One region of the Salinicoccus bachuensis genome, then DNA from elsewhere that is predicted to be linked to it. Evidence: predicted binding sites of a transcription regulator. Region 1 holds the regulator's gene; each other region holds the start of a gene.
What was found. Region 1 encodes Rex, which represses fermentation and respiration genes when NADH is low (regulators of the CRP and FNR family bind a similar motif). Its sites were predicted from a motif close to TTGTGAAATATTTCACAA; they were not measured.
Positions count from the first base shown of each region.

Region 2: a site for Rex is predicted at 6,026-6,043, ahead of RQP18_RS01145 (DoxX family membrane protein). Genes of this name have one in related genera too.
Region 3: a site for Rex is predicted at 979-996, ahead of RQP18_RS07760 (citrate synthase). Genes of this name have one in related genera too.
Region 4: a site for Rex is predicted at 5,047-5,064, ahead of RQP18_RS06405 (TIGR04053 family radical SAM/SPASM domain-containing protein). Genes of this name have one in related genera too.

Region 1 is NZ_CP138333.2:2,065,047-2,073,079, forward strand. Features, by position in the region: gene RQP18_RS10535 (MurR/RpiR family transcriptional regulator) at 1-542, opposite strand, end outside; gene RQP18_RS10540 (glycoside hydrolase family 32 protein) at 657-2,132, opposite strand; gene tatC (twin-arginine translocase subunit TatC) at 2,145-2,906, opposite strand; gene RQP18_RS10550 (twin-arginine translocase TatA/TatE family subunit) at 2,957-3,193, opposite strand; gene RQP18_RS10555 (redox-sensing transcriptional repressor Rex) at 3,234-3,866, opposite strand; gene RQP18_RS10560 (ABC-F family ATP-binding cassette domain-containing protein) at 4,004-5,917, shown strand; gene tsaD (tRNA (adenosine(37)-N6)-threonylcarbamoyltransferase complex transferase subunit TsaD) at 6,212-7,234, opposite strand; gene rimI (ribosomal protein S18-alanine N-acetyltransferase) at 7,227-7,652, opposite strand; gene tsaB (tRNA (adenosine(37)-N6)-threonylcarbamoyltransferase complex dimerization subunit type 1 TsaB) at 7,658-8,033, opposite strand, start outside.
Region 2 is NZ_CP138333.2:211,043-219,075, forward strand. Features, by position in the region: gene truA (tRNA pseudouridine(38-40) synthase TruA) at 1-392, shown strand, start outside; gene rplM (50S ribosomal protein L13) at 563-1,000, shown strand; gene rpsI (30S ribosomal protein S9) at 1,019-1,411, shown strand; gene RQP18_RS01115 (DUF1569 domain-containing protein) at 1,688-2,137, shown strand; gene RQP18_RS01120 (DUF4385 domain-containing protein) at 2,424-2,870, shown strand; gene RQP18_RS01125 (YaiI/YqxD family protein) at 2,931-3,386, shown strand; gene RQP18_RS01130 (YfiT family bacillithiol transferase) at 3,506-4,015, shown strand; gene RQP18_RS01135 (alpha/beta fold hydrolase) at 4,133-5,011, shown strand; gene RQP18_RS01140 (YhfC family intramembrane metalloprotease) at 5,107-5,895, shown strand; gene RQP18_RS01145 (DoxX family membrane protein) at 6,123-6,641, shown strand; gene RQP18_RS01150 (DUF2254 domain-containing protein) at 6,805-8,033, shown strand, end outside.
Region 3 is NZ_CP138333.2:1,541,357-1,549,389, reverse strand. Features, by position in the region: gene RQP18_RS07765 (solute symporter family protein) at 1-867, shown strand, start outside; gene RQP18_RS07760 (citrate synthase) at 1,099-2,214, shown strand; gene icd (NADP-dependent isocitrate dehydrogenase) at 2,249-3,514, shown strand; gene mdh (malate dehydrogenase) at 3,524-4,477, shown strand; gene RQP18_RS07745 (AbgT family transporter) at 4,573-6,150, shown strand; gene polA (DNA polymerase I) at 6,274-8,033, shown strand, end outside.
Region 4 is NZ_CP138333.2:1,282,110-1,290,142, forward strand. Features, by position in the region: gene RQP18_RS06375 (YwiC-like family protein) at 1-413, shown strand, start outside; gene RQP18_RS06380 (cytidine deaminase family protein) at 494-892, shown strand; gene RQP18_RS06385 (carboxymuconolactone decarboxylase family protein) at 959-1,303, shown strand; gene aac(6') (aminoglycoside 6'-N-acetyltransferase) at 1,300-1,737, shown strand; gene RQP18_RS06395 (VOC family protein) at 1,788-2,696, opposite strand; gene RQP18_RS06400 (sulfurtransferase) at 2,789-3,682, opposite strand; gene RQP18_RS06405 (TIGR04053 family radical SAM/SPASM domain-containing protein) at 3,840-4,982, opposite strand; gene RQP18_RS06410 (hypothetical protein) at 5,140-5,490, shown strand; gene RQP18_RS06415 (PhoH family protein) at 5,603-6,547, shown strand; gene ybeY (rRNA maturation RNase YbeY) at 6,553-7,017, shown strand; gene RQP18_RS06425 (diacylglycerol kinase) at 7,019-7,363, shown strand; gene cdd (cytidine deaminase) at 7,379-7,789, shown strand; gene era (GTPase Era) at 7,786-8,033, shown strand, end outside.

The sequences.
Region 1 (8,033 bases):
ACATCATTTTCCGTCGCATTGGACAGCCGTGTCATGCACAGGTATTTGTCGGCGGTGAAGAAGGCGTTTATATTGACCCTATGTAACTTCTGTTCGAGCTCATTTCCAACATTCGCCGAATCCCCCACTCCGAATATGAAAGTATTGTCCGATTTGGCAAAAAGGTGTGCCGCCTCTTTCATCGCTTTCCGATTGACGATCTTTTCTGTGTTGTAGAGTGCCTGGATGGTATTTTTGAACACTTTGTCAAAAATATCCTTATGTGTATCCTGTTCAAGGTCGATGACCCTGGATATATTCTCCTTCTCCAGTGTATGGAGCTCCTTTGCAAGCTCCACCTTCAATTCCTTGATGCCTGCAAGGCCAATCCTTTTGGAAAACCTGACGATTGCCGCATCACTTGTATTGCTGTTTCTCGCGATGTCCTTGACCGGCATGTTGATCACTTTCGTGGGATTGTCCAGCATGAAGTTTGCAATGCGCTGCTCCACTGGTGTCATATATTCAAAACGTTTACGAATCTGGCTCAATACCGAAAACATGTCTTCCCTCTCCTCTCACCCTAACCTTGTGTAGATTAATAATAACAAAATAATCAATCAATTATAAGGAAAATTGAAATAAAATTATATTTAAATAATGAAATTAAGTTTGTTCTACTTATTTTCGATTACAGGATTGGGTGATAACTGTTTCAGACTATACCTGGTCATCCTGACATGGCAGCTGCCGATCTCCGTGGACACCTCCATGCCTGTCGCTTTGCGTGAAGGGAAGATGCGTGCCGTCATCACCGCTTCCCCGTCATTGGCAAAGACTTCGATGCTTGAGACATCGACGAATATTTGCAGCTTGGAGAGCGGCGCATCAAGTGCCACCTTCCTGTCTGTTCCATCCACATTTTCAGGCATTTCACCACTGAAGGCCGTATCAAGGATGAGCGTCCGCGTTGCGGAATTATAGATGAGGCTCGTCTGTTCCCGCCTGCTCACCCTCAGGTCGATATGAATACGGGTCGCATCGTTCTCAAGCATCTCCATGACGAGTTCGTAGCTGTCCCCGTAGAAATCCCTCATCTTTTTCGGGCGATGGTCGAAGTATCCCTCGGCGGTCATTTCCGCTTCTCTCAATTTTCTCAGACCCGCAGCCGGTTTCTGCCTCAGTTGCCCCTGTTCAACCGAAAGTTCACGGGGCAGCGTCAGACAGTGCGACCATGAATCATCGGTCGGGTAGCCGGTTTCCTTCATGCCCATCCAGCCGATCATCAGCCGTTCACCGTTGCCGTTGAGGGTTGTCTGGGGCGCATAGAAATCGAACCCATGATCGAGTTCATGAAAAGGCCCATGATTCATCGTCAATGAGTCATAATCCATTTCACCAATCGTGTACCCCGACTGGTAGATGTTCCAATAGCTGTTTCTGTACCTGTCGAGTCCCTGGGGACAGAACATGAATACATGATGGCCGTCCAGTTCAAAATGATCCGGAGACTCCCACATGAAGCCGAACTGGTCGAGATGTGTTTCCAACTCACCCCTGTACTGAAAATCGGCAGGCGTATCTCCGGCAAAGACGAGGACACGGCCATAGTCTTCCGATGTAGCGGCACCGAGCATCATGATATATCCGCCATTCCCATGCCAGACTTTGGGATCCTTCATCAGCCATCTGTATCCGGGTGGTGCACCCTTTATGACCGGCACGGTCCTGTCCGGGTGGAGGCCACCTGCTTCCATTTTAAACGTAGTGTACTGCTGGAACGCTGTATTCGAACGCACTTCCGTATGATAGAGGTGGATATTCCCTTCCATTACAAAAGCGGAGCCCGAATAGGCTCCGTCCGACAGCATCTTCACTATTCCCCTATTCTCAAAAGAAACGAGGTCGTTCGTAGTCACATGATACAGGCATCTGGTCCTTTTGTCTTCAAAGGGTGACCACTGGTAGAGGATATGATACGTACCATCGTGGTAAACGAAGCCGGCAATGGAATCCATGCTGCCCGCAATCGGCTGCACATGATACTTCTGCTTCCACTGATTTTCCTGTGTCCGTTCAATCCGTTCATTCAATGCTTCGCTGCCTCTTTCATCCAACGCTTTAAACGCTTCAGTGTTCGAATCGAATTTCACCCTGAATACCTCCTAGTCGGAATCCAAAGATTCTTCTATTGCCTTCTGTTCTGCCTTCAAGTGTCTGCGGTAGCCGATTTTGGAAATATAGATGCTGAATTCGTAAAGAATGATCATTGGTATTGTCAGCATGATATGCGTCATCAGGTCCGGGGGTGCAATCAGTGCTGCGACGATCAGCAGGATGAAGTAGGCATACTTCCTGTTTTTCCTGAGGAACATCGGCGTCAGCAGACCAAGCTGTGTCAAGAACAGCACCAGGATCGGCATCTGGAATATTGCACCGAATGGCAGGACTGTTCTGAACAGAAATCCGAAATATTGATTGATGCCGATGGTCGTTTCGATTCCCATCTCTTCCGAAAGGTCGAAAGTGAACTGGATGATGTAGGGCACAAGAACAAAGTAGCCGAAGGCCATCCCAATCAGCATGAGGATCATGACAATCGGAATGTAGCTCAATGTCAATTTCCTTTCATTGCCGTATAGTCCTGGCGCCACGAAGGCCCATAGCTGGTACATGATGACCGGCAGCACCACCACAAGACCGATTATGACGATCACAAGCAGATAGATCTTAAGCGGATCAGTAACCTGGAACGCATGCATCTGTATGGATTCCGCCCATGGCGCATTCTGCATCCGGTATATCAGGGGCTTGGACAGGAAAAATCCTACGATCAGTGCCCCGACAAAGAAATACATGACAATCAGCAGACGCTTTCTCAATTCTTCCAAGTGCTCGGTAAATTCTTTTTTTTCCGAGTCTTCCATCTTACTTTTCACCTCTTTAAAAAAAGGCGGCTTTCGCCACCTCCAAATCTTTATACTTTAGTTTCTTCAGCTTTTTCGACTTCAACTGCTTCAATCTTCTTCGGCTGTTTTTTCTTCTCGTACTCTTCTTCTTCCTCATCATCGTCTGTAGCGAGACCTTTTGTTGCGTCTTTAAATTCCTTTAAAGTGGAGCCCATTGCGCGTCCAAATTGAGGAAGCTTCTTGGGTCCGAATATAATCAATGCTACAACAGCGATTACTATCATACTTGTTGGTCCTACTGCCATAAGCGTCACCGGCATTAACATTTCGAGCATAATACCCCTCCTAGATATGTTTCATATAAAAGAATAGCGCCTGCAATTCAACACTCAAATCTATATTGTGTACATAGATTCCATCAGTTACGTCCAATCTGATTGGTGTGAAGTTCAGTATACCTTTGATGCCCGCATCTACAAGCCGTTCAGCCATGTCCTGGCTGACCTCTGCCGGCAAGGTAAGTATCGCAACGTCTATGTTATGTCTACTGACCATATCCTCAAGTTCATCTGGATGATATACTAATGTATCATTGATGGATGTGCCAACAATTTCATCATTGCTGTCAAAGGCAGCAACTATGTTCATTCTATCATTTATGTTGCTGAATTTGTAGTTTAATAATGCACTGCCCAGATTACCTGCACCAATGATTGCTACGTTCCTTACTTCGTTCCCCTGGATGTGTTCCATGAAGAAGTTCAGAAGGCTTTTGACGTTGTATCCATAACCTTTTCTACCGAGTTCACCAAAATAGGAGAAGTCTCGCCTTATAGTGGCAGAATCAATATCCAATGCCTCACTGATTTCTCTGGATGAGACTCTATCCACACTGGATTTTTCAGCGTTCTTAAAAAATCTATAGTATAAAGGGAGACGTTTCATAGTTGCATTTGGGATTTTCTTTTTACTGTTCAAATGTCCCACACCTCGTTTATTACACTCTGTTGGTACATTATAGCATATCTCAATTTTCATAGTGTAGTCAATGTCATTTAATTTCATCGTTTTTTTAATTTATTTATTGTAGACTTGAAGAAAGTGAGGTAATCAATATGATAGTAATGCAATTGGGAAATGTAAAGAAATCATTCGGTACAGATATGATTTTTGAAAATATAAATCTGGAAATAAAAAAAGGGGAAACCGTCGGCATTGTTGGGAAAAATGGTGCCGGAAAGACGACACTCATGAAGATAATGGCGGGGGAACTCGGGCTTGATGAAGGTCAGGTCACTACGCCGAAAGGCATCTCCATAGGCTACCTGACCCAGCAGATGACACTGGAATCCTCCCAGACCGTCCGGGATGAAATGATGCGTCCATTCTCCCACCTGCTCGATCTCCAGGAGGAGATGCAGAAAGTGACGACCTGGCTGGCAGAACATGATTATGACGACCCTGCCTATAGCGATCAGATGGACCGGTACGACACGCTGCAGAATTCATTCGAGTCCCAGGGGGGATACACGATCGATGCCCAGATCAAGACGGTCACAACCGGGCTGAGTTTCACAATCGATGACCTCGACCGCAATGTCGATGAATTCTCTGGCGGACAGAAAACACGTCTTGCCCTCGGCCAGATGCTCCTGTCGAAACCCGACCTGCTCCTTCTTGACGAACCGACCAACCACCTGGACATGGACACCGTGGCATGGCTCGAACAGTATTTGAACAGTTTTACAGGTGCCATCGCAATCATCAGCCACGACCGGTACTTCCTGGATCGGACGGTCGACAAAATCTTTGAAGTGGAAATGTACAGGGGTACCCTCTACCACTCCAACTATACGAAATACGTCCAGGAAAAAGAGAAGAACTACAGTCTTCGGATGAAAGCTTACGAGCATCAGCAGAAGGAGATCAAACAGCTTGAAACGTTTGTCGAGAAGAATATAGCACGGGCCTCGACAAGCAACATGGCAAAAAGCCGCCGCAAGAAGCTTGAGCAGATGGACCGGATGGATACACCGCAGATCGACAGAAAAAGTGCGCGCTTCTCTTTCGATATAAAAAGGGAAAGTGGAAACGACGTCCTCCGGATCAATAACCTCGACATCGGCTATGAGGAGACGCTGAACAGCGGCATCACCCTGAATGTAGACAAAGGAGACCGCCTGGCGGTCATCGGGCCGAATGGTATAGGAAAATCCACCCTCGTCAAAACCATTGCGAAGGAATTGCCACGGCATGCCGGAGAAATCATCTATGGTACGAACGTCTCCATCGGCTACTACGATCAGAAACAGGCCGAATTCACTTCCAGCAGGAATGTCCTTGAAGAACTGTGGCATGAGTATCCGAACATGAATGAAAGCGATGTCCGCAAAGTGCTCGGCCGCTTCCTGTTCACCCAGGATGAAGTGATGAAGAGTGTCAATGATCTGAGCGGTGGGGAGAAGGCCCGCATCCAGCTTGCGAAACTAATGTTGGAAAAGAATAACCTTCTCATTCTCGATGAGCCGACCAACCACCTGGATATCGACAGCAAGGAAGTCCTGGAAGAGGCACTTCAGAATTTCCCAGGGACCATCCTGTTCGTCTCCCACGACCGCTACTTCATTGATCGCATCGCCACCAAAATTGTGGAAATGGACCTGCAGCATCTCAAGACCTACAACGGCGACTACAGCTACTACCGCCATAAGAAGGAAGAACAGGCATCCCTCGATATCAAAGTGGAGAAGCAGGATAACAAAAACCAGAATGGCACTGATTATGAACAGCAGAAGCAGAAAAGGAATGAGATGCAGAAGCTGAAACGCAGTACGAGCAGGATGGAAGAACGCATCCAGGCACTCGAGGAAGAAATCGCAGCGACCGAGGCGACACTCGCCGACCCCGAAGTATATGAAGATTACGAAAAAGCCTCGGAATTCAATCAGCAGTTGAATGCGCAGAAGGAACAGCTCGATGCACTGATGATGGAATGGGCGATATTGGAAGAAAAACTGGAAGAGATATAAACGGATGACGAACGCACGTTCCATTTAGAAGGACTATGTACTATATGGAGTTAGCCACATTTTTATTCACAGCAGAAAGTGCAGAGCAGTGCATAATTCAGCCCATAATCCACAGCCAGGATAACTTATACACAAAGTTATGCACAATTATATCCCCAGTACCTGCGCCGTTTGGAGCGCTATTTCCATTTCTATCAACAGGTTATCCACAGGCTGTTTAAAACAGACGTTCCGTATTGACAAATATAGATTATTTAAAAGAGCCATGTCCCTCATTTTGAGGGATATGGCTCTTTATATGCTGTATTCTTCTATATCTATGAAATTCCTTCCATTCAAGTCCAGGCTGCCAAAGGCGTTTCTGATATAGAGATGGTAGGCTGCAGCACCAATCATGGCTGCATTATCGGTACAGTACTTCAGCTGGGGGATGCTGAGCTTAATGTCCTGCTCCTCACAGAGTGTTTCAAATCGGGCTCTCAGTCCGCTGTTTGCGGCCACTCCCCCTGCAATGATCAGGTTATCCACACCATAATTCTCCACAGCCAGCATCGTCTTTTTTGTCAGCACGTCAACGACACTCTCCTGGAAGCTCCTTGCCACATCCGCCTTGTCTACCGCAAGGCCCTTTTGTCTATGATTGTGCAGTGTATTGATCACTGAAGACTTCAGTCCGCTGAAGCTGAAATCATAGCTTCCCGGTTCAAGATATGGTCTTGGGAAATTGAATGTGTCTTCCCCTTCCCTGCTCAGACGGTCGATATGCGGACCGCCGGGGTACGGGAGGCCGATGACCCTGGCCACCTTGTCATACGCCTCCCCCACTGCATCATCCCTTGTCTCTCCGATGACTTCAAAGGACATATGATCCTTCATATAGATGAGTTCCGTATGTCCACCGGATACGATGAGGGATATGAGTGGGAATTCAAGCTTCTCCTCCAGCTGGTTTGCATAGATATGGCCCGCAATATGATGGACGGGGATCAGTGGCAGATCATGTGCGAAGCTGAATGCCTTGGCGGCATTGATGCCGACCAGCAATGCACCGATCAGGCCCGGCCCTTCCGTCACTGCCACAGCTGAAAGATCTGCTGGAAGGAGGCCTGCTTCTTCCAGTGCTTCCTCGATCACCACCGTAATGGTTTCAACATGGTGCCTTGAAGCCACTTCCGGTACGACACCGCCAAAGCGCTTATGGCTTTCTATCTGGCTTACAACGATATTGGAAAGTATTTCATCGCCGTTTCTGACGATACTGCATGCTGTCTCATCGCAGCTCGTCTCAATGCTCATTATAATCACTTCTTCATTCATTCAGCGTCACCCACATGACATGTGCATCCTTTCCCGGACCGTAATAGTCCTTGCGTATTCCTCCATAGAGGAAACCTTCCTTTTCATACAGCTTCATGGCTCTATGATTATCTATGCTCACTTCCAGTGAAAGTATATCTGCAGATTGGCCTGCATATTGCTTCGCATGCTGGAGAAGCTGACGACCATAGCCATTGCCCTGTTCTTCCTTTGCCACGGCGATGGTCGTAATCTGACTCTGGTCGATGACGAGCCAGACTCCGCAGTAGCCTACTATTTTATCCTCTTTTTCAATAACAAAGTAGTAGGCGAACTGATTCGCTGTCAGTTCCCTCAGAAATGATTCGATGTTCCATGATGTATTCGGAAATGAGGCTGATTCAATTTCATATACAGCTTCCAGGTCATCGATTTCCATTTTTCTTATGACTGTGTGCGCTCCATCCAATTTTTCTCAGCCTCCGATATTTTTAGATATTCAGGTACCATCTGATGGACATCCTCATGCCGTATTATTGACTCGAACTTCTCTACGGCGCTGATGCGGGGGATAGCATGGGTGAATATATCGAGATTTCCACTGAATTTTTCCTGGGCATCTGACAGTACGATGCCTCCCTCATATTTTTCCAAATGCTCAAGGACTGTATCGAGTGCCATATATCCTGCATCCATGACTTCTTCGAATGATTTGCCGTCCAGACGGTAGACGGCTGTGTAGACATTGCCCCTTCTGCCATCGAACATCGGTGCCATGACGCCCTCCCTGCCTGTGGAGGCTGCAATGACAGCCAAAGAT
Region 2 (8,033 bases), 760 kb from region 1:
ATCCATATGAACTTGATGAGGGGAGGATGCGGGAGGCGATGCAGCATTTCATCGGCACCCATGATTTTACAAGCTTCTCCAGTGCCAAGTCGCCGATTGAAAACAAGGTCCGCCACATCTACCGTTTCGATCTGATAAAGACGGAGAATGGCTATGACTTCCTCATCATCGGCTCCGGTTTTCTCTACAATATGGTCAGAATCCTTGTCGCATACGTGCTCGAGGTCGGCCAGGGACGGTGGAAGGCTTCACGGACCCCCCATATCATAGAGGCGAAGGACAGGACGCTCGTGCCCAAGACGGCACCGCCGGAAGGACTCTACCTGGAACGTGTGTTTCTTGATGAGGCATCACGGAATCAGGCATTGGAAAAATATAAAATAACCCCTTAAGACATTGACAAAATACCCTTTTGGGGTTATCATAGACAACGGTATAATTTTATATCACCCCACGATAAGCCCCGGAAACTTATTGTGCACAACGATATAAAGCAAACGAAGCTTTTTTATTTTAGAGAGCATGAATGAGAGCACCACTCATATATTTAGGAGGACTGGAAATGCGTCAAACATTTATGGCCAACGAAGCCAATATTGAACGTAAATGGTATGTTGTCGACGCAGAAGGACAGACACTTGGTCGTCTTTCTTCTGAAGTTGCATCCATACTGCGCGGCAAGAACAAACCGACATACACACCACATGTTGATACAGGTGATAATGTAATCATCATCAACGCTGAAAAGATCGAAATGACTGGTAACAAAGAACAGGACAAAATGTACTACAGACACACTGGCCACCCAGGTGGAATCAAATCCATCTCAGCCGGTGAACTGAAAAGGAAGAACCCTGTCCGTCTGTTGGAAAACTCCATCAAAGGCATGCTTCCAAAGAACAGACTCGGTCGCGCACAAGGCAAGAAACTTCATGTATATGCTGGAAGCGAGCATAAGCATGAAGCACAAAAACCAGAAAACTACGAACTTCGCGGTTAAGGATAGGAGGTTAATTCATTGGCTAAAGTAGAATATACAGGAACAGGTCGTCGTAAAAATGCAGTAGCGCGTGTACGTCTCGTACCAGGTGAAGGCAATGTTACAGTCAACGGACGTGACATGAGGGAATACCTTCCATTCGAAAGTCTCATTCTTGACTTGAATCAGCCATTCGCAGTTACAGAAACACAAGGTAACTACGATGTACTGGTAAACGTCAGAGGTGGCGGCTTCACAGGACAGGCTCAGGCAATCCGTCATGGTATCGCAAGAGCACTTCTGGAAGCAGATCCGGAAAACCGTGGCGTGCTTAAGAGAGCTGGACTCCTTACACGTGACCCACGTATGAAAGAACGTAAGAAATACGGACTCAAGAAAGCCCGTCGTTCTCCACAGTTCTCAAAACGTTAATATATTTATATATTGGAAAGCACTCCCAATCTTTTGGGAGTGCTTTTTTTGTAAGTTGATACAGGTTTGAAACATCTGTATCTTACTGGTTCTTTTTCCCTGGCCTTAATTTCAGATGATTATTCTATGGTTCGGATGTTGTTACGGGCAGATAGTTTCCACTGGCTTTATGCTTTCTCAGTAAGGGTATAAAAGTAAAAAGATGTAATTCGTATGAAAGCCATTATACCAAGAATACGTGTTCCCTCATCATCCTGGACTAAAAGGGGTATAAATATGAAGAATATTTTTAATCAGTCTCATGCCAAGGAAGTTTTAGAGCGGATTGATCATTTAAGTCCAAATTCAAAGCCACAATGGGGTGAAATGGATGTTGCGAAAATGCTGGCACATTGTTCAGCCTTTCAGGATATTGCAATGGGAAATGCTTCACCACAGAGAAGTTGGTCAGGAATACTAATTGGAAGGTTTGTCAAACCCATTTTTTATAATGACAAACCATTAGCCAAAAACATGTCAACAATCCCTACCATTAAAATTGTAGACGAAAAAGAATTTGAAGCAGAAAAGGAAAAATTGAAACAACAAATCATAGCCCTTCAAAATAATGGTGCTCAAAAGTGTATGGAGCGACCACATCCTTTTTTTGGGAAGCTCACACCTGAGCAATGGGGAAAAGGAATTTATAAGCACCTTGATCATCATTTGAAACAATTTGGCGTTTAGTAGAACCAAAGTGAAGGAAGTTCAGAAATGATACAAGTATTAAGTAGAAAAACCGTATTTTATTGTCCTTTCCTACTCTAGAGGTTAGGCACTATCAGAGGCTATTAGTATATTTCTTGAAAGTTAGTAGATATTTATTATTACAAACTCCCATTTTGATGGGGGGTTCATTTATGAGTGTATACCGATATGATGGCGTCATTTATCCCAAAAGAGCCAATAAGATAACATAGAGGGTATATCGAAATAGAGCATTTCTAATATAAAATATGCTGGAAGGATATGAATGCCTTTCGACTATAATCTGGACTTTGACAACATCGATTCCCGTGAACAAACTGAGTTCTACAGGGTGGGGAGAGGCGAACAGGGTGTGCTGATGGTGGAACCCTACAAAAGCGAAATACTCCCGCACTGGCGCTTCAAGACACCTGAGATTGCCCGGGAATCTTCGGATAAAATATATCAGATGTATCTGGACTATAAGAAAAAGGACGATTTTGTGGGGATGGACATGGCGAGGACATTCCTCCAGATGGGATATACACGATCGCGCCGATATGCCAATTATAAAGGTGGAAGAAAGTACGACAAGAATGGTGAAGTGAATGAACGGGATATTGATGAGGAAAAAGCGGAGTCGGCTGCGATCTTTGAAGAAAAATGGAAGACGGTTCGGGAGGACGAAGATTACCTCAAGCTGAAGAAGGCGCATCAGAAGAAGTACGGATGAGATGATGTTCTTTTCTCTGTTACTTTTATCTGCACGGCGTCATGAAGGAAAGGTGATTTGATGAAAGTGATTGTTGATGCGGATGCTTGTCCGGTGAAGGATACCATCATGAAGGAAACGCGGAACAGGCAGGTGCCGGTTGTACTGGTATCGAGCCTGTCGCACTATTCAACACAGGACCTGCCTGATCATGTTCGGGCTGTGTATGTAGAAGCAGGTCCGGATGCTGCGGACTTTAAGGTGGTACAGCTCGCAGCAAAGGATGATATCGTGGTGACCCAGGACTATGGCCTTGCTTCCCTGCTTCTGCCGAAAGGGTGCACGGTACTGCATCATAAGGGATTTGAATATGATGACAGGAATATCGACCATCTGCTTGAGACACGCTATATGGGAAGCATGATCCGCAAAGGCGGCGGCAGGACGAAAGGTCCGAAGCCCTTCTCCAGAGAGGACAAGGCGGCATTTCTCAAGATATTCCGGCAAAAGCTCGGGAGTACAGGGGAAAAAGGGTGAGAAGGGTTTATCCTATTGAGATGAGAGCATAGCCATTGGACCTTGAGCTTTTAATAAAACGGAAAGTTGGAAGTATAGTATATTGAAACGGAAGACACGACGAGGAGAGGAGAATTTTAATGGATGTTAAATTTCCAATCGGCGAACTGGATGTTCCAGAAAAGCCGAATCTCAACAATGTACAGGAATGGGCGGATCAGATTGAATCCTATACTGAGCGGCTGAGGGAAACAGTAGATGGATTGAGTGAAGAGGATCTTACAAGAACTTATCGTGAGGGCAGCTGGACAGTAAGGCAGCTTGTCCACCATATTGCGGACTCCCAGCTGAACATGTACCAGCGCCTGAAGCTGGCCTTGACGGCCGATGCGCCTAAGGTACCGGGCTTTGTCCAGGACGAATGGGCGATACAGCCGGACACTGAGCTTCCGGTGGAAGCGTCCATCAGAATGCTCGAAGGGATGAACGCACGTATCACAGAAGTGGCACGCAACCTGACGGACGCACAATTGGATCGATATTTCATCCATGAGACGAACGGTAAGATTACTGTAGCGACAAAAGTAGCGAAGCTGGCGTGGCATGAAGAACACCACCTGGAACATATAAAAATCGCATTATCGAAATGATGGGTTCGGATAGCCTGCTTGCCTCCAGATAGCCAAAGTGTGCATAAAGATGCCTGAAGCCGGGAATGAATAACTGATTGGCAAACAGCTTCATACTACGGAATGGAGGTTATCAAGATGAACATCGATTTCAAGCATATCGAGACTAATGGAGTGGAACTCCATGTTGCGGTATCCGGCCCCGAGGAGGGTGACCTGGTGATCCTTCTCCATGGTTTTCCCGAGTTCTGGTTCAGCTGGAGAAGGCAGATCCGTGAGTTGGCCGAAGCGGGATACAGGGTCGTCGCCCCCGATCAGCGTGGATATAATAAAAGTGACAAGCCTGATGGTGTGCGGGCTTACGACATCGACACGCTCAGAGATGATATCATCGGGCTCATCCGGCACTTCGGACACAAGGATGCGGCCATCATCGGCCATGACTGGGGTGGCGCGGTAGGATGGCATCTGGCAGGTACACGTCCGGAACTGGTCCGGGGCTTTGTGGCAATCAACATGCCGCACCTGGCAGTATTCCCCAAAGTCATGCTGACGACGCCCCTGCAGTGGCTGAGAAGCTCATACATGCTGTTCTTCCAGGCGCCGAAAGTGCCGGAGAAAATCATGAGCAGCAACGACTATCGATATATGGAACAGGCTCTGAAGACGACCAGCAAAAAAGGGACGTTCACCGAGGATGAACTTGGTGCATATAAGATCTCCTGGGCCAGACCCAAGGCTTTGACGAGCATGCTGAACTGGTACCGTGCCATGCCCTTCAGCATGAGGCGTATTGGAAAGAGCGGCAATATCGAAGTGCCTGCAAAAATCATATGGGGAGAAGGTGACCAGTTCCTGTCCAGTAAGCTGGCTGAGGAGAGCCTGAAGTTCATAGACAGCGATTCGGTGATCTGGGTCAGTGAAGCGACGCATTGGGTCCATCAGGAACAGCCGGATTTTGTCAACGAGCAGCTCATACATTTCCTGGATAAAACGGCTTCCCGGATCATTCGGTAAACCGGCGGAATAGCGGTCATCAGGTGCTATTCCCATATAGCGGATTCATTGATATGATGGAGGCAATAGACTAATGGATTCGGCAGGTGGGATCAATGGTATCGACAGGCACAATCATCATCATGTCCATCGTAGGGCTCGCTGCATTTCTATTGCCCTTCCTCTTCATATTGGTATTGAGACGCTGGTTTCAGATCCAGTGGATCCCCATCATCATTGGTGCGGTGACCTTCATCGTCTTTGCAATGGTTCTTGAGCAGATCTCGCATTTCTTCATCCTGCGTCCTGGAGTGGACGGGACGATTCCCCTGCTTGAAACATCTCCCTGGCTATATGTACTGTACGGGGTGCTTGCTGCCGGAATTTTTGAGGAGACGGGCAGGCTTGTCGCCTTCCTGCTGATGAAGAGGAGGTATGGGAAGCTGGATACCGCCATCTCCTATGGTATCGGCCATGGAGGAGCGGAAGCGATGATCATCCTTGGCCTTGGCATGGTGAATGCAATTGTATTCAGCGTACTCATCAACAGCGGCAGCAGTATATTGGATGGATTGCCGCCGGAAACCCTGGAATCCGTGACAGGGACTGCGAATCATATGTATATCCTGTCGATTGTTGAACGGGCCTTCGCCATCAGTGTCCATATTGGCTTCTCCGTCATCGTATGGGTGTCGGTGATGAAAAAAGGGAAGTGGTGGCTCTTCCCGGTGGCCATCCTGCTCCATGCTCTGACGAATGGTACATCGGCGATGATGCAGGCAGGTTTGCTGAGCAGCATCTGGCTGGTTTATGCCGGATTTATCATAATGACTGCAGTGACGCTATGGGTCGCCTATATGGTTGGAAGGAAACAGAGTGAATCCGGGCAAAGAGACACTGCATAGACGACGGGAAAGCATTAAATACATCAACAGGAGAAGGATGGGGAGCTGCCCATCCTTTTTTACTGCATCAATTACCCAATTTCCATTGGTGTGACATCTCTTTTATCATCAGTAGTCATCATACAAAATAATGTGAAATAATTAACAATAAAGTATTGCTTTTGTGATTAAATTCACATATAATGAACCTATAGAAAAGAACGGATAATGAGAGAGGGGAAACAAAGATGATGAGATGGTTGCAGGAACATAAGGCGAGTGAATATGTATTACTTATTTTGAGGGTCTATTTGGGATTTGGATGGTTTACGAGTGGGCTGGGAAAAGTCATGAATGGCTTTGATGCCTCAGGATATCTGCAGAATGCAGTACAGAACCCTGTAGTGGGGCCAGACGGCAATGCGGTCTATCCATGGTATACATTCCTGGTGGAAAATATCTTTTTGCCGATGAGTCCGCTTGTCAATGTCATGGTTCCCTGGGGAGAACTGTTCATCGGCCTCGGGTTGCTTCTCGGAGGACTGACGACTTACGCAGTATTCTTCGGACTGGTGATGAACTTCGCTTTCCTGTTTGCCGGTACAGTTTCAGTGAACCCATTATATATTCTTATCGGTTTCGTCATCCTGGTTGCAGGACATAAGGCAGGCAGTCTCGGAGTGGACCGCTTCTTGTATCGTCAAAATAAAGACGGTGCATCCCGCCGATTCAAATTTCCGGTACGCAAACATGAAGTGACTGAATAATCCCAAGTACATCAAAAACCTGAGTCCATTTATTTGAGCTCAGGTTTTTCAATGGAGTCATCTTTACTTTTCTGGTAAAAATCTTCTTCCTGCCCTTCTGTTGAGTATTCCTCCCATCCCGGGTATGATTGACTTAATATTTGCAAAGGATGGGGGCGAGCCAATGAAATTCCTGAAGAAGATAAGAAACAGCATATGGGTCATCCCGGTCCTCTATTGCTCAATGGCAGTCGCCTTGGCATTGATTGTCGTCTATGTGGATATGAAGGTGCTGCCGAGGCTCAACTTTGAACTGGCCTTCTTCCTCGCTACTAAAGTCGATCTCGCCAAAGAGATACTCGGTTCCATTTCAGGGGCACTCCTGACGATGACGACAATCACATTCTCCACAATCATGGTGGTGCTGACTACATATTCTTCCCAGTTCTCACCGAGAGTACTGACGAACTTTGTCAATGACCGGAGGACGATGCGTGTGCTGGGTGTATTCATGGGTGGTTTCCTGTATTCAATACTGTCCTTGGCATTTATGCAGCAGGCGACTTTCGAAGGCGAGGTCATTTCAGCAATTGTAGCGGTTATGCTGGCCGTACTCTGCCTGTTCTTCTTTGCCTACTTCATCCATTTTGTCGCTTCGAGCATACAGGTCAGCAACCTGATCAACTCGCTCGTGGAAGATGTGAAGGATGAGATAGACAGGGAAGAGAAGCGACTCAGCCAAGACCATGTGGCGGTCAGCAGCCTCGAACCGGAGATGGTGGCTGAATATGATGCAGTCACATCACTCAAGTCCGAGAGTTTCGGGTTCATCCAGTTCATGAACCATGACAGACTGTTCGAATGGGCGGATGAGAATGGCGCGGTGGTCCATATCAATCAGCTGATTGGTGAATTCGTAACGACATCCACTATCCTTTTGACCATCCATCATGACGACGGTGTTGAAGTACCGGACAGCCTGGTCGGTAATATAGAACTGGGCAGGGAGCGGATCGTCTATCAGGATGTGGACTATGGTCTTCAGAAAATCGTGGATGTTGCCATCAGGGCGCTTTCTCCCGGAATCAATGATCCGAACACTGCTGTCCAGTGCATCCATTACCTATCCGAGGCGCTGATAAAGAACTTCAAATACACTGGCACGCATGTCATCTACAATGATGAGATGCATATCGGACGGCTTGTAGCCAAAAGGAGCAGTGTAGAGGACAAGCTGTATAAGGTGCTGTCACAGATCAGTTTCTATGGCCGGCAGGATGTAACCATTCTGAAAACTCTGATCGAGTCTCTGGAAAACATTGCCGTCAACAGTACAGATGATGTAAAACGTGAAATTGATGCATTCAGCCGATATGTATATGACGGATTCGATGAGAACGTCCTCCATGGCAT
Region 3 (8,033 bases), 520 kb from region 1:
GCACAGGGGAACTCTCCGCTCAATAACATTTCCCTGATTGTCGCCCTGCTGTTCGGTACGGCAGGTCTGCCCCACATCCTCATGAGGTTCTTCACCGTCAAGGATGCAAAGACGGCGAGAAGCTCTGTCATGTGGGCGACATGGATTATCGGAATCTTCTATATCCTGACCGTTTTCCTCGGTTTTGGTGCTGCGGCACTGCTGACGCGGGAAGAGATCATCGCTGCAAACCCGGCAGGCAACATGGCGGCGCCATTGCTTGCTGAAAGGCTCGGGGGAGACTTCCTGATGTCCTTCGTTGCAGCTGTCGCATTCGCAACAATCCTTGCTGTAGTCGCCGGACTGGTGCTCTCCGGCGCAAGTGCATTTGCACACGATATTTATGGACAGGTGATAAAGAAAGGGAAAATGACGGATAGAGAACAGATGCTGGCGGCGAGAACAGCTGCTTTAAGCGTCAGTGTGCTGTCCATCATCCTTGCGATATTCGCCCAGGACCAGAACGTGGCCTTCCTGGTGTCGCTGGCATTCTGTGTCGCCGCCAGTGCCAATCTTCCCGTCATCGTCTATACGATATTCTGGAAGCGCTTCAACACGCAGGGGGCGATCACCGGCATCATCACCGGTCTTGTCGTCTCCCTGGCACTCGTCATACTGAGTCCGAATGTAATGGATCCAACCGGAAGTGCGTTCATCGCCATGGAGCCAATCTTCCCATTGGATAATCCTGCGTTGATTTCTGTGCCTGCCGGCTTCATCGGCGCCTTCCTGGGAACATTCCTCGGCAAAGCGGAATCCCATGACAAGTATCGTGAAGTCAAGGTCAAATCGGTCACAGGCATATCGACATCGGATGTCTCCCACTGATAATAAGATTATCTTATGAGCATCAATAAGATAATTAATTGTTTCTTATGAAGGCGGTGATTCCATTAAATTACCGCCTTTTCCTTTTTGTAAGGGCTTTCGAGCGGGTTAACGGTAAATTTTTCACAATCTAATATATTTTCTTGATTTATTCACAAAGTTCTTGAATTTGATATAATGGTATAGAAGCCGAAGTGGCTATTTTATGAATTACTAAGAAGGAGAGTCAATATGTCTGACAAAAAAGGTTTAGAAGGTATTGTAGCGGCCGATTCCCGCATCAGTTCTATCATTGGTTCCCAGCTCACTTATTGTGGCTATGAAATCGATGACCTTGCTGAAAATGCATCGTTTGAGGAAGTAGTCTTCCTGCTCTGGAACGACAGGCTCCCGAATCAATCGGAACTGGACGAGTTCCAGGCCAAACTATTCGAGCATATGACACTCAACCCGAGAGTCTACAACCATTTTGAAGAATATGCTGCAGACAAGGTCCACCCGATGACGGGCATCAGGACTGCACTGTCATATCTCGCGCATTTCGATCCGAATGCAGAAGACATGAGTGAAGAGGCGAACCAGGAAAAAGCAATCCGCATCCAGGCGAAAGTTGCATCCCTGGTTTCTGCATTCTCAAGAATCCGCAATGGCCAGGAAGTCGTGAAACCGAAAGAAGGACTAAGCTATGCAGCCAACTTCCTGTACATGCTCAATGGAAAAGAGCCGAATGATACTGAAGTTGAAGCGATGAACAAAGCACTTGTCCTCCATGCGGACCACGAACTCAATGCATCCACATTCACTGCACGTGTATGTGTGGCGACACTGTCCGATGTATATTCCGGTGTCACGGCGGCAGCCGGAGCATTGAAAGGCCCACTCCATGGCGGCGCCAACGAACGTGTAATGAAGATGCTTTCCGAAATCGACTCATCGGATGATGTGGAAAGCTATCTTGAAGAGAAGTTCGCCAACAAGGAAAAAATCATGGGCATGGGCCACCGCGTCTACAAAGAAGGGGATCCTCGTGCAAAATACTTGAGGGATATGTCCAAGAAGCTGACAGAGCAGATCGGTGAACCGGATCTCTATGAAAAGTCCATCAAAATAGCAGATATCGTGGAGAAGGAAAAAGGTCTCCTTCCAAACGTCGACTTCTTCAGTGCATCCGTCTACCACTCGCTCGGCATAGACCATGACCTGTTTACACCGATTTTCGCCATGAGCCGTGTGTCCGGATGGCTTGCACACATCCTTGAACAGTATCAGGACAACCGTCTGATCAGACCAAGGGCCGAATATGTGGGCCAGACCGACAGAAAATACGAACCTATTGAAGAAAGATAATCAATCAAGATAAATAATTGGAGGAATAAATTCTATGGCTAGTCAAAAAATAACTACAGACAACGGGGTACTCAACGTACCGGATCAACCTGTCATTCCATTCATCGAAGGGGACGGCATCGGTCCTGACATCTGGAGTGCAGCAAGCAAGGTGCTTGATGCAGCAGTTGAAAAAGCGTACGACGGCAAAAAAGGAATCGAGTGGAAAGAAGTGCTTGCGGGACAGAAAGCCTACGACAAGACAGGCGAATGGCTGCCACAGGAAACGCTCGATACGATCGATGAATATCTGCTGGCCATCAAAGGACCTCTTACAACACCAATCGGCGGCGGCATCCGTTCACTCAACGTGGCACTGAGGCAGGAACTGGACCTCTTCACATGCCTTCGTCCTGTAAGGTATTTTGAAGGTGTGCCTTCTCCGCTGAAACGTCCGGAAGAAACCGACATGGTCATTTTCCGTGAAAATACAGAGGACATCTATGCGGGCATCGAATTCCAGGAAGGGACTGATGATGTCAAGAAAGTCATCGATTTCCTGCAGAATGAAATGGGCGCAAAGAACATCCGTTTCCCTGAAACTTCCGGAATCGGCATCAAGCCGGTATCCAAGGAAGGTACTGAGAGACTTGTCCGTTCGGCGATCAACTATGCAATCGACAACAACCGCCCGTCTGTAACGCTTGTCCACAAAGGGAATATCATGAAGTTTACAGAAGGTGCATTCAAAGCCTGGGGCTATGACCTTGCTGAGCGCGAATTCGGAGATAAAGTCTTCACGTGGAAAGAGTATGACAAGATTGTAGAGGATGAAGGCAGGGAAGCGGCCGACAAAGCCCAATCCGAAGCTGAATCAGCAGGCAAGATCGTCATCAAGGACGCGATTGCAGACATCTTCCTGCAACAGATCCTTACGCGTCCGAAGGACTTTGGCGTTGTAGCGACGATGAACCTGAACGGCGACTATGTCTCCGATGCACTTGCAGCACAAGTCGGCGGTATCGGCATTGCGCCGGGCGCGAACATCAACTACGAAACAGGACATGCGATCTTCGAAGCAACCCACGGTACTGCACCTAAATACGCTGGACTTGATAAGGTGAACCCTTCTTCAGTCATCCTCTCGGGCGTCTTGATGCTTGAGCACCTCGGATGGCAGGAAGCTGCTGACCTCATTACTAAATCAATGGAAAAAACGATCGCTTCCAAAGTCGTCACATATGACTTTGCCCGTCTGATGGATGGAGCAACGGAAGTGAAGTGTTCCGAATTTGGAGATGAACTGATCAAGAACATGTAATCATGTTTGATGACAAGGAGCGTGGACAGCATGAACAGAAAGAAGATTTCGGTCATCGGCGCCGGATTTACCGGTGCCACGACAGCCTTCATCGCTGCATCAAAAGCATTGGGCGACGTTGTGCTGGTCGATATTCCGCAGGCTGAAGACCCGACCCGGGGCAAGGCCCTCGATATGTCGGAGGCGACACCTGTCCTGGGTGTCGATGTGGACATTACAGGCACGAGCAATTATGAAGATACAAGAGACTCCGATATTGTCATCATTACAGCTGGAATTGCGAGAAAACCGGGCATGAGCAGGGATGATCTGGTGAAAACAAATCAGAAGGTGATGTCTGCCGTTACGCGTGAAATAGTGAAATATTCACCTGACTGTTCAATCATCGTCCTGACCAACCCGGTGGATGCAATGACCTACACTGTATATAAGGAGTCCGGCTTTCCCAAAAACAGGGTGATCGGCCAGTCCGGTGTACTCGATACAGCGAGGTTCAGAACATTCATCGCCGAAGAACTGAAGCTTTCCGTCAAGGATGTGCAAGGCTTCGTCCTTGGCGGCCATGGTGATGACATGGTACCGCTCATACGCTATTCCAATGTAGGCGGTGTGCCACTTACGAGCCTGCTGAGCCAGGATAGGATTGATGCCATCATCGAGCGGACAAGGAAGGGCGGGGCTGAGATCGTCAACCTGCTTGGCAGTGGTTCCGCCTATTATGCGCCTGCTGCCGCACTTGTCGAAATGGCTGAAGCAATCCTTTCGGATCAGAAGCGTGTGCTGCCGGCTATCGCCTATCTCGAAGGCGAGTATGGCTATGGAGATATCTATCTTGGTGTGCCTACTGTGCTTGGCGCAGAAGGCATAGAGAGCATCATTGAACTCGAACTGACCGACGAAGAAAAAGACCAGCTGGATAAATCCAAAGAGTCTGTAACGAACGTCATGAATATGTTGAAATAATATTTGTAAAATTCAAGTATGGGCATTATACTGATAAGGCTGCCAATTTGGTGGCCTTTTCGGTTTACAGTTTAAAATGGGAGGAAATTTTTGAAATGGAAAATGGTAGAAAGAAAAATGGTATTTTTCAAAAATTCCTTGATTTTGTCGAGTGGCTGGGTAATAAACTGCCTCACCCGGTAACTCTGTTTGCGCTGCTTGCAGCGCTGACACTGGTAGCGTCTGCCGTCCTATCGATATTCGAGATTACGGTGGAGCACCCAGGAGAGGATCAGGAAACTGTTTCAATCAATAATCTGCTTGACAGTGAAGGGATAAGCTACATATTCTCAAGCATGACCGACAACTTCATCAACTTTGCACCGCTCGGCGTAGTGCTTGTCACAATGCTTGGTATAGGTGTTGCTGAAAGGTCCGGACTGATCAGTGCTGCATTGCGCGGGTTCGTTCTGTCCATACCGAAGCAGCTGATTACTGCCGGACTGGTCTTTGCCGGTATCATGTCTTCGCTCGCTTCCGATGCAGGATATGTCGTACTGCCACCACTTGGGGCCGTACTGTTCCTCGCACTTGGCAGACATCCGCTTGCAGGTCTTGCAGCTGCATTCGCCGGTGTTTCTGCCGGATTCTCTGCCAACCTGCTCCTCAGCGGAACAGACGCGATGCTCGCGGAACTTTCAATCGCAGCGGCATCAGTCATCGATCCGGAATATGCAGAAGGCATGAACGTGGCGATGAACTACTTCTTCATCTCAGCGAGTGTATTCCTGCTCACCCTTGTAGGGTGGTTCGTCTCCGACAAGATCGTCGAGCCGAGACTCGGGAAATTCAATCCAAAGAATGGCGATTCCACTGCAGTGGAAAGCACGGATGAAATGAATCCCCTGAAGCCTGTTGAGAAGAAAGGGCTGATCTGGGCGATCATTTCCGCTGTTGTGGGCATAGCGCTCGCACTGCTCCTCGTCGTGCTGCCGAATTCTCCGATGCGTGGTGACGATGCGATCGGCAGCTACATGGATACAATCGTCCAGTCTCCATTCATGAGTGACGGACTGGTGCCGGTGATTGCTATACTCTTCTTCATACCGGGTCTAGTCTATGGACTGATTACCCGCAGTATCAAAAATGATAAGGATGTTGCCAACCAGATGACCGAAACGATGGCTGCGATGGGCATGTTCATCGTCCTGGCATTCACAGCAGGCCAGTTTGTCGCGTACTTCGCAGAATCCAACATCGGCCTGGTCATCGGCGTCTATGGTGCAGAACTGCTCGAAGCGCTCAACCTCACTGGCATCCCGCTGATCATCGGCTTCATGTTCGTCACGGCCGTGGTCAATCTCTTCATCGGAAGTGCCAGTGCCAAATGGGCGATGATGGCACCGATATTCGTGCCGATCATGATGCAGCTCGGATACTCTCCGGAACTGACGACCATGGCATATCGTGTAGCGGATTCTTCCACGAACATCATTACACCACTGATGACATACTTTGCGATCATCATCGCTTTTGCACAGCAGTATGATAAGAATATCGGGATTGGTACATTGATTTCCGTCATGCTCCCATATTCCATCTTCTTCTTTGTCACGTGGGCGATCATGCTCATCGTATGGATGCTGTTCGGCATCCCACTCGGACCGAATGCACCAATCGAATATAACGGGTAAGATAGAGGCGCAGCTTTGGCTGTGCCTTTTTCTATGGATTAAACCGGCACGGAAATGTATAATCTGATATGAAGAGGCTGAGTTGGAACGGTCGGGATAATTCAGCGGAGAGGAGATATTATAATGAAGAAACTGATTCTAATAGATGGGAACAGCGTGGCTTTCCGTGCCTTCTATGGACTGCCGCTGTTGAGCAACCAGAGCGGACTTCATACGAATGCCATTTTCGGCTATGCCAGGCTTTTGGAAAAACTGATTGCAGATGAGTCTCCCACTCATTTCCTCGTTGCCTTCGATGCAGGGAAATCAACATTCAGACACAAGCAGTATGAAGAGTATAAGGGAGGCAGGCAGAAGATGCCGCCTGAACTGGGTGAGCAGCTGGCCCCGATCCGCAGACTGATCGATGCCTACGGCATCAAAAGATACGAACTGGATGAGTATGAAGCGGATGACATCATCGGGACGCTGAGCAGGAAAGCGGACGAAGAGGGCTTTGAAACGATCATCATCACGGGAGACAGGGACCTCACCCAGCTGGCCAGTGACAACACCGTCATCTACTATACGAAAAAGGGCATATCGGATATCGACAGGTATACACCGGAGTATATCGAAGAGATATACGGCCTCGATCCCGAACAGATCGTCGACCTGAAAGGCCTGATGGGCGACAAGTCGGATAACATACCGGGTGTACCGGGCGTCGGGGAGAAGACGGCACTCAAACTGCTTAAGAATCACGGCAGTGTCGAAGAAGTGCTGAATCATCTGGATGAGGTCAAAGGGAAGAAGCTGAAGGAGAACCTGACCGCGCATAAAGAGGATGCACTGATGAGCAAGTCCCTTGCAACCATCCACCGGGCGGTGCCTCTGGATTTCGGTATGGACAATCTCAGATTCACGGAGGACAATGAACAGGAAAAGTATGAACTCTTCAAGGAGCTTGAGTTCGAGTCGCTGCTCAAAAATATGGAGGCCAGCGAGACCGAGGACAAGGTCGAGTTCACAGATGAACGTGTGGATCAGATGGATGTACTCGGGGAAGATATCTCCCTCCACCTGGAAGTCCGTACGGAAAACTATCTGGTCCATAGGCCGGAGTACATTGCAATCACCGACGGCGAGCGGACATTCATCAGCCCTATGGACGGGGTCGATCCAGGGCAGCTGGAAACGTTCCTCAAATCCAGGAAGATTATCAATGTGTACGATATCAAGCGTCAGATGGGGCTCCTCAAACATCTGGACATCCATTTCCAGGATTTCGACTACGATATCATGCTGGGCAGTTTCCTGCTCGATCCATCCAGGAAAATCATTGATGTCGCAGAGACGGCCGGCCAGTTCAATATCAATATAGACAGTGACGACTATCATTACGGCAAGGGTCGCAAGGCCAAGCAGCCGACCGGGGAGACGCAGTTCAAGTTCCTCAATGACAAGGTGATGGCTGTGCATAATGTCAGGACACTGATGGAAACCTCACTCGAGGAAGATGAAATGCTCGGGTTGTGGAAAGACCTCGAAATCCCTTTGGCCAAAGTACTGTCCAGGATGGAGTACCGCGGTATCAGAGTGGATCCTTCGCGCCTCGAGGAGATGGAGTCGGAGATCAAAGAGCGGCTTGATGAAATAGAAGAGCGAATATACGCACTTGCAGGTGAGGAGTTCAACATCAACTCGCCGAAGCAGCTCGGTCATATCCTTTTTGAAAAGCTGGAACTGCCGGTGATCAAGAAGACGAAAACGGGGTATTCGACTGCAGTCAATGTACTCGAAGAGCTCCAGAACAAGCATGAAATCATCGATTATCTGCTGGATTACCGCTCTCTCTCCAAACTCCAGTCCACCTATGTCATCGGACTCCAGGGGGAGATAAA
Region 4 (8,033 bases), 780 kb from region 1:
CCTCAAACAAAAATGAACGGAACATCTTCAATGACATTTCCGCCATCACGATCTTTGCGCTCGCAGGGGGCGGCATCGCCTTCCTCAATCTGCATGCGCTGTCGTGGCCGGTATTTTTCGTCCTCATCATCAGCATCCTGTTCTTTACGAGTACGGCACTTTTTGTGAAGACGATGATCCGGGAGAAGAAGAATCCGAAATACAAGATTGCGTCATATGCCTATCATTCGATTGTATTCATCATCATGCTCAGCGCACACTGGATACTCGCCATCGCATTCCTGCTGAGCCTGATCCGGGCGGTTGCACTCTACGGACGGGGCTGGAAAATGAAGCAGATCGGCATTCTGGAGATTGTCCATGCAGTTTGGATGACGGCATTGGTCTCCATCCATATCACCAACTTCATGTAATTCCGAGCATGGGAACCGGATGGTGCCCATGCTTTTTTGCTATAATGTGGGTGAGTCGACTATATGAAGAGGGTGGGGCTATGAATATGGATGATCTTTATGATATTGCGAAACAGAAATTGAACACGCAGACGACGAGCAGGGAAGGCAGGATGGGACATGTCGCGGCGGCACTTATGACTGTAGATGGTAATATCTACACAGGTGTGGCGCTCGATCTGCCGTCTTCCATCGGCTTCTGTGCAGAGCATTCGGCGATAGCCGCCATGGTTACCGAGGGAGAGTATGACATTGCCAGGATCATAGCCGTCCATGAGGACGGGGCAGTGCTTCCGCCCTGCGGCAGATGCCGTGAACTGATCAATCAGGTCGGGGAGGACAACTATGGCTGTGAAATCGGCCTGGATGGACGGACTGTCCGGCTGGAGAAGCTGCTGCCGGAGAGGTGGGACGAAAAGTATCTCCAGTCGGATGTTTAGGCAGACATTTCCTGGATTGCTATAGTAGTATATGAAGAGTACTTATTGTTGGAAAGGTGATAGGATATGACACATTTCAATGAAATCAATACCGTTGCCCAGGGCAACACGAAACGGCTGCAGAAAACTATTCCAGACACGATGAAAAGTTTCAAGGACCTCCAGGATGCGGCCTACAAGTCCGGTGCGCTGGATAAGAAGACGAAGGAATTTGCCGCTCTGTCCTTCGCCATCGCAGACAAATGTGAAGGATGCATCGGCAATCACGTGAACAAGCTGATCAAACTCGGTGCTACACGCGAGGAGATTGCTGAAATTGCAGGGGTGGCCATCGTCATGGGCGGCGGCCCGGGCAGTGTATATGGCGGCAAAGCCCTACAGGCATATGATGATGCCACAGAAGACAGATGATCAGACAGGCAGAAAGGGGTGACAAGGAGGAACTTCTCCATCTCGCACTCAAATTGTGGCCGGAGAGTGACCGTACTGAACTCAAAAACGAATTCGACATGTTCATTGCCAGTGATGATAATGCCGTCTTTATTGTCCAGGTGAACAGTGAAACAGCGGGCTTTGCCCACTGCAGTCTGCGCCATGACTATGTTGCGGGTGCAGAATCTTCACCTGTAGGGTATCTGGAGGGTATCTATGTATCAGATGGCCATCGGTTCAAGGGATATGCACGGCAGCTTGTCGAGGCATGCGAGTCCTGGTCGAAGAAAAGGGGATGCTCGGACTTCGGCAGCGACTGCCTGATCGACAACTCTGCAAGCATTGAAATGCACGCACATCTTGGATTCAGGGAAGTCGAACGCATCGTCTCATTCCATAAAAGATTGACATGAACAGAAGGGAGCCTAGCGGATTACAGAATTCGCCAGGCCCCTTTTATGTGTCATCCTTTGTATGCCTGCTTCAGCGTTTCAAGATCGATCTTCTTCATTTCCAGGAAAGCCTGGGTGACTTTCTGTACCTGTTCCGGGGTGCCATTAGAAATCATTTCATCCATTTCCTTCGGAATGATCTGCCAGGATACGCCATACTTGTCCTTGAGCCAGCCGCACTGTTCCGCTTCAGGATCTGCAGATAATTTCTCCCAGTAGTCATCGACCGTCTGCTGGTCTTCACAAAGCACCATGAGGGAGATCGCTTCATTGAAGTTGAATTCGTGCGGACCGGCGCTGTCCATCGCAGAGAACCACTGGTCTTCGATTACGAAATCGGAGTACATGACCGAACCGGGCAGGTGAGGAGGCAGGTTTTCAGGGTATCTGGCGAGTTCCCCCATGCGGGCATCATTGAATATGGAAAGGTAGAACTCGATGGCCTCCCCGCATTTTCCAAGATTATCGCCGACGAACATGAGAGCAGGAATGATTTCGGGCCGGTCGTCCCCATCCGGGTCTGTCAATATGAGCTGCCACGAGATTCCATATTTGTCCTCGACCCAGCCATATTTTTTGCTGAAGGGGTATTCATCGAGCGGCATGAGTGCAGTGCCATCCTCAATCAAAGTGTTCCAGGTCTTCTCCAGGTTCTGCTCAGCCGCTCCATCCTTTGAAGGATCGAAATTGATGAAGAAGGAGATGGACGGGTTGAATGTGAAATAGGGGCCTGCATTGATCGCCATGAACCTGTAGCCATAAAGTTCGAAAGAAAGCTGCTGTGCATCACCGGACGGCGTGTCATGCAGTGTAACCTGATCGATGATCTTCGAGTGTGGAAATAGGGAGGTGTAGAATTCTGCCGCTTCTGCTGCTTCCGTATCAAACCATAGGTGGGGGATGATGATCTGGTTTTCCATGGATATCCCTCCTGATTCATATATACCATTATATCAGGATTTGGAGGTAAAAATACACCCGGAAGCCCTCGCAAAGGACCTCCGGATGTATTTTATTCGGTTTCCATCGGGAGCGAATCATCCTGGGTCCACTCGGTCAGTGAACCATCATATACCGTAACGTTGTCCTGTCCGAGCTTGTTCAGTGCCAGTCCTGTCCAAGTGGCTGCGATGGCACTGCCACAATATGTGATCACCTTCTTATCCGGATCAAGAGCGCCGGTTTCCTCGAATATCTTCTTCAGCTTCGCATCGTCATACAGTTCCTGGGTCTCCGGGTCGGAAAGTGCCCCGAAGAATACATTCCTGCTTCCCGGGATATGACCGGGTCTGCCATACGTATCCACTTCACCGTGGTAGTTTTGGGGAGCGAGGCTGTCCAATATGACGACACTGTCATCATCGATGGCGTTCAACACATCATCCTTGTCTGCGAACAGTTCCGGATTTCTACGGGTGTTGAAATTGCCTTCGGGATATGAGCCTGGCTCCTCTGTGACCGGACGTCCTTCTTCCTTCCATTTCCCCAATCCGCCATCAAGTACGGCGACATTGTCGAAACCTTCGTACTTCAATTGCCATGCGAGGCGTGATGCCCAGTCGGAAGCGATTACTTCAGGTGCATTGACGACAGCGCCCCTGTCATAGACGACCACATAAGTGCCTTCGCCGACACCGAGTTCACTGATCTTCTCCACAAACCTCTCACGGGATGGATGGGTGAAGGGATGCGGGGCATCAGGGTCCGACAGATCGTTTTTGAGATCTGCAAAGACTGCACCGGGAATGTGTTCCTCTTCATACGCCTCTTTCCCAGACCATACATCATAATAGCCATCACCTTTAGGCTGTTTCAGAAATGTTGTTGCATCCAGCAGCCGCAATTCCGGATCTTCAAGCCGTTCCGCCAGCCAGTCGGTCGATACGAATAGTGGGACATTATTCAAAATAACCACTCCTTATGATTTTGAAATTAAACCTATTATTATACTAGGAATTAAATCGATATTACCAGTGCAGGCCTTCCGTTTCAAATCATATGCGTTATGCAAAGCAAAAAGGAATGCCGCGGCATTCCTTTTCAAAAGCATCTATATCATCCGTTCAGCTCTCTGTGACCGTCTTTTTCTTATTGCGGTAGGCTTTCGGAATATAGACGCAATAGGGCTCGCTCTCCAGATAGTCTCCTGTGGCGGCATAGGCTCTTGAGCGGGAACCGCCGCAGACATGCCTGAATTCGCAAACGCCGCATTTCCCCTTATAGAGGTTCGGATTTCGGAGACTTTTGAGGATCGGGGAGTTCCTGTATATGTCGGACAGCTTGTCGACGCGCACATTGCCGCAGTTCACCGGCAGCAGTCCGCTTGGATAGACATGGCCGATGTGTGAGATGAAGACGAATCCATTGCCGTCATTGACGCCCTTAGGTGCACGCCCAAGGCCATCGATTGTGCCTGTCTTCCCTTCGCTGAGAGCATCCATGTAGCGGATCTGGGCATCAGGATCCCTATTCTTGCGCATCTGATCCTGGATGACGACCCGGCGGTAATGCTGGGCGGCTGTGGTCTTGATGTCGAACGGCACTTCGTCCTTGATCCTGTTCAGCCATCTGAAGACCTGCTCATGCTGGACGGGTGTGATCATATCCTCGTTCTTCCCACGGCCGGTCGGCACGAGGAAGAATACGCTCCACAGCACACAGTCGAGGGATTCGACCATCTCCTTCATTTCTTCGAGGTACTCGATATTATAGTTGGAGATCACCGTGTTGATCTGAAGCGGCATGCCGAGTTCGTTCAAGTAGCTGATGGCTTTCATCGTCAGGTCGAAGCTCCCTTCGGTTCCCCTGAAGTGGTCATGGACCTGCTTGTTGTGGCCATCCAGGCTGAACGCCCAGCGGCTGAGTCCGACATCCTTCGCCTTCTGCATCGCTTCTTTTGTGACATTCGGTGTGGCGCTCGGTGTCATCGATACTCTGACGCCCTTTTCCACTGCATATTCTGCAAGTTCGAATACATCTTTCCGCATCAGCGGATCTCCGCCGGTAAATACGAGCATCGGATATTCCATCGCTGCAATGTCATCTATGAGCCGCTTGCCTTCTTCTGTGGACAATTCATATGGATTCCGTTCAACCTGCGCTTCGGCCCTGCAGTGCAGGCAATGCAGCTCACATGCACGTGTCAGTTCCCATATGACTATGAAAGGAACCCCATTGAAGTCCGGGATTCTGATATCTGGTTTCATTACCATCGCTCCTTTAACTGTTACCTCCAATATAAATCACCAGAAACAGAAAACAATTGATATTTTGTGACAAAGTTAACAATGTTTATCATCGTTCATCATATTGTAATAACTTGTGGATCGGGTAGAGGGTATTGAATTGAAAGGAGGGATTTCAGTGGAGATTGTCATCACAAAGAAGAATGTCAGGATCCTTTTTCCGAAAGATTGTGGCAATGCACCGAAAAAGCGCCTGTTGATTGATGTACTGGCTGCCTTTATTGATGGCAACCATGCTGCACTTGAAGAGCGGGTGGATACGGAAACGGTGACGTTTCCGTCGCTTCCTGAAGGTTTAAGGGAAGTCACAGTCCATCGGGTGATCACCCATGGGAAGGAGGCGGCGATGCACCTGACCATATCTTTTGCTGACGGACGGCAGGTGGAGGCAGGAGCCTTCCTCTCTTTTGGAAGTGCTGCCAATAACATCATTTCCGAATTGGACATACTGGTTAAAAGCCATCGGTAATATGACTGGCAGGGATTTCTGCCACCGCCTTCAGCTGCACTAATTCATTGCAGTAGCGGTGGCTTAGTGGTAAATTTAAGGGGAAAGAGACTTTGGAAAAAGGGGTTTACGCATGCCTAATATTATAAATATAGACAGCCTGGAAGAGGCTCAGGCACTAATCGGTGCAAATGATCAGCATATCACTTTTCTGGAAGAGGAATTCGATGTGACAATCCATACCCTCGGCAATGAGATTACCGTCGATGGTGAAAATGATGAAACTGTCGAATTGACGGAGGATGTACTGATCAATCTGCTCAAAATCATCCAGAGGGGGATGTCCATCAACCTCAGGGATGTCCAATCTGCAGCCATGATGGCACGCAAGGGTACGATCGAATACCTTGCAGATCTCTATAATGAAGAGATCGCCCGGGATGTGAAAGGGAAGAGCATCCGTGCGAAGACGACGGGGCAGCGCCTGTATATAGAAAACATCAAACGCAATGACCTGTCATTCGGCATCGGACCAGCAGGCACGGGCAAGACTTTCCTGGCTGTCGTCCTGGCATGCCAGATGCTCCGTGAAAACAGCGTGAAACGGATCGTTCTGACACGGCCGGCTGTGGAGGCGGGGGAAAATCTCGGTTTCCTGCCAGGCGATCTCAAGGAGAAGGTGGATCCCTATCTGAGACCGCTCTATGATGGGCTCCATACGGTCCTCGGGGCAGAGCAGACGGACCGGCTTATAGAACGTGGGGTTATAGAGGTGGCGCCTCTCGCCTACATGCGTGGCCGTACATTGAACGAGGCGTTCGTCATACTGGATGAAGCCCAGAATACGACCGAGATGCAGATGAAGATGTTCCTGACGCGGCTCGGGTTCGGTTCAAAAATGGTCGTTACAGGCGATGAGACCCAGATCGACCTCCCGGGATCCACGAAGAGCGGACTTGTCGAGTCTGTAAGACTGCTTTCGGACGTCAAAGGGATTGCGGTGAACAAGATGGATGAATCGGATGTTGTACGCCATCCGCTTGTATCAAAAATCATCAAGGCATACGAGAAGGAGTGAGCAGCTTGATCAATGTAGACTTCATGGACGAGGACGGCTTTACGGATGAAAATCAGAAGGATGAAATCGAGTCGCTGATCAGTTACGCCTATGGTCATCTCGATGAAAAGGACCACGCGGAAATCAGCATTTCTTTTGTGGACGAAGAGGAAATAAAGGATATCAACCGGGACTATCGCGGAAAGGACACCGTCACCGATGTGATCAGCTTTGCGATGGAGGATGAGGATGACAATGTAATCCATGAGGACGCGCCCAGGATGCTCGGGGATATCATCATCTGCACGGATCGTGCAAAGGCACAGGCCGAGGAATACGGCCACAGCTACAAAAGGGAGCTTATGTTCCTCAGCCTGCACGGATTCCTCCATCTGCTCGGATATGACCACATGGAAGTGGAGGAGGAAAAAGAGATGAACCGTCTGCAGGATGAAATACTGGATGCTTTCGGTGTAACCCGGGAAGAATGATATGAGGCTGTTCAACAGGTTCAAATTCGCTTTCATGGGACTCAGCTGGCTGATGCGGAAGGATACGCATTTCATTGTCCATCTCATGTTCGGCGTGCTGGCCATCATCCTGGGGATGGTGGTGGACCTCGACCGCACCGGCTGGCTGTTCATCATCAGTGCGGTGTTCCTTGTGCTGGTTACCGAAGCATTCAACACAGCTGTCGAAGCGGCTGTCGATCTGACGACGGACAAGTATCACCCCATGGCCAAGGCGGCCAAGGATGCGGGGGCGGCAGGTGTACTGCTGGCTGCATTCTATGCCGCCATCATCGGTCTGCTTGTGTTTATACCCTATTTGCTATAGTGAGGAGAGGCTTTTATGAACGATGGAATATTCAAGGAGGAATGGCTGGAAGAGGTGAAGGTGGCGCAGAGCCGTGCATATACACCGTATTCCAAGTTTGACGTGGGCGCATTGCTCATTACGGAAGATGATGAATACATTTATGGCGCCAATATAGAAAATGCCGCCTATCCTGCAACAATATGTGCAGAACGCAGCGCACTGGTCAGCGCCTATTCCAATGATATCAAGAAATTCAAGGCAATCGTGGTCATCACGGATTCGGAAGAGCCATCCAGCCCCTGCGGCACTTGCCGCCAGGTCATGAAGGAACTCTGTGACGATGATATGCCTGTATACTTGGCCAATACGGACGGCAAAGTCATCAAGCGTACCGTGGATGAACTGCTGCCGCTCGGCTTTTCAGGGAAGGATATGAAACTATGACAGAAAAAGGATTCAAATCGGGCTTCATAAGCATAATCGGGCGTCCGAATGTCGGCAAATCGACTTTCATGAATAAGGTCCTCGGACAGAAAGTGGCCATCATGTCGGACAAGCCCCAGACGACAAGAAACAAAATCCAGGGCGTCCATACGACAGAGACGAGCCAGATGATTTTCATAGATACACCCGGCATCCACAAGCCGAAGCACCAGCTTGGGGAGCACATGATGAAGGTGGCAAGGAA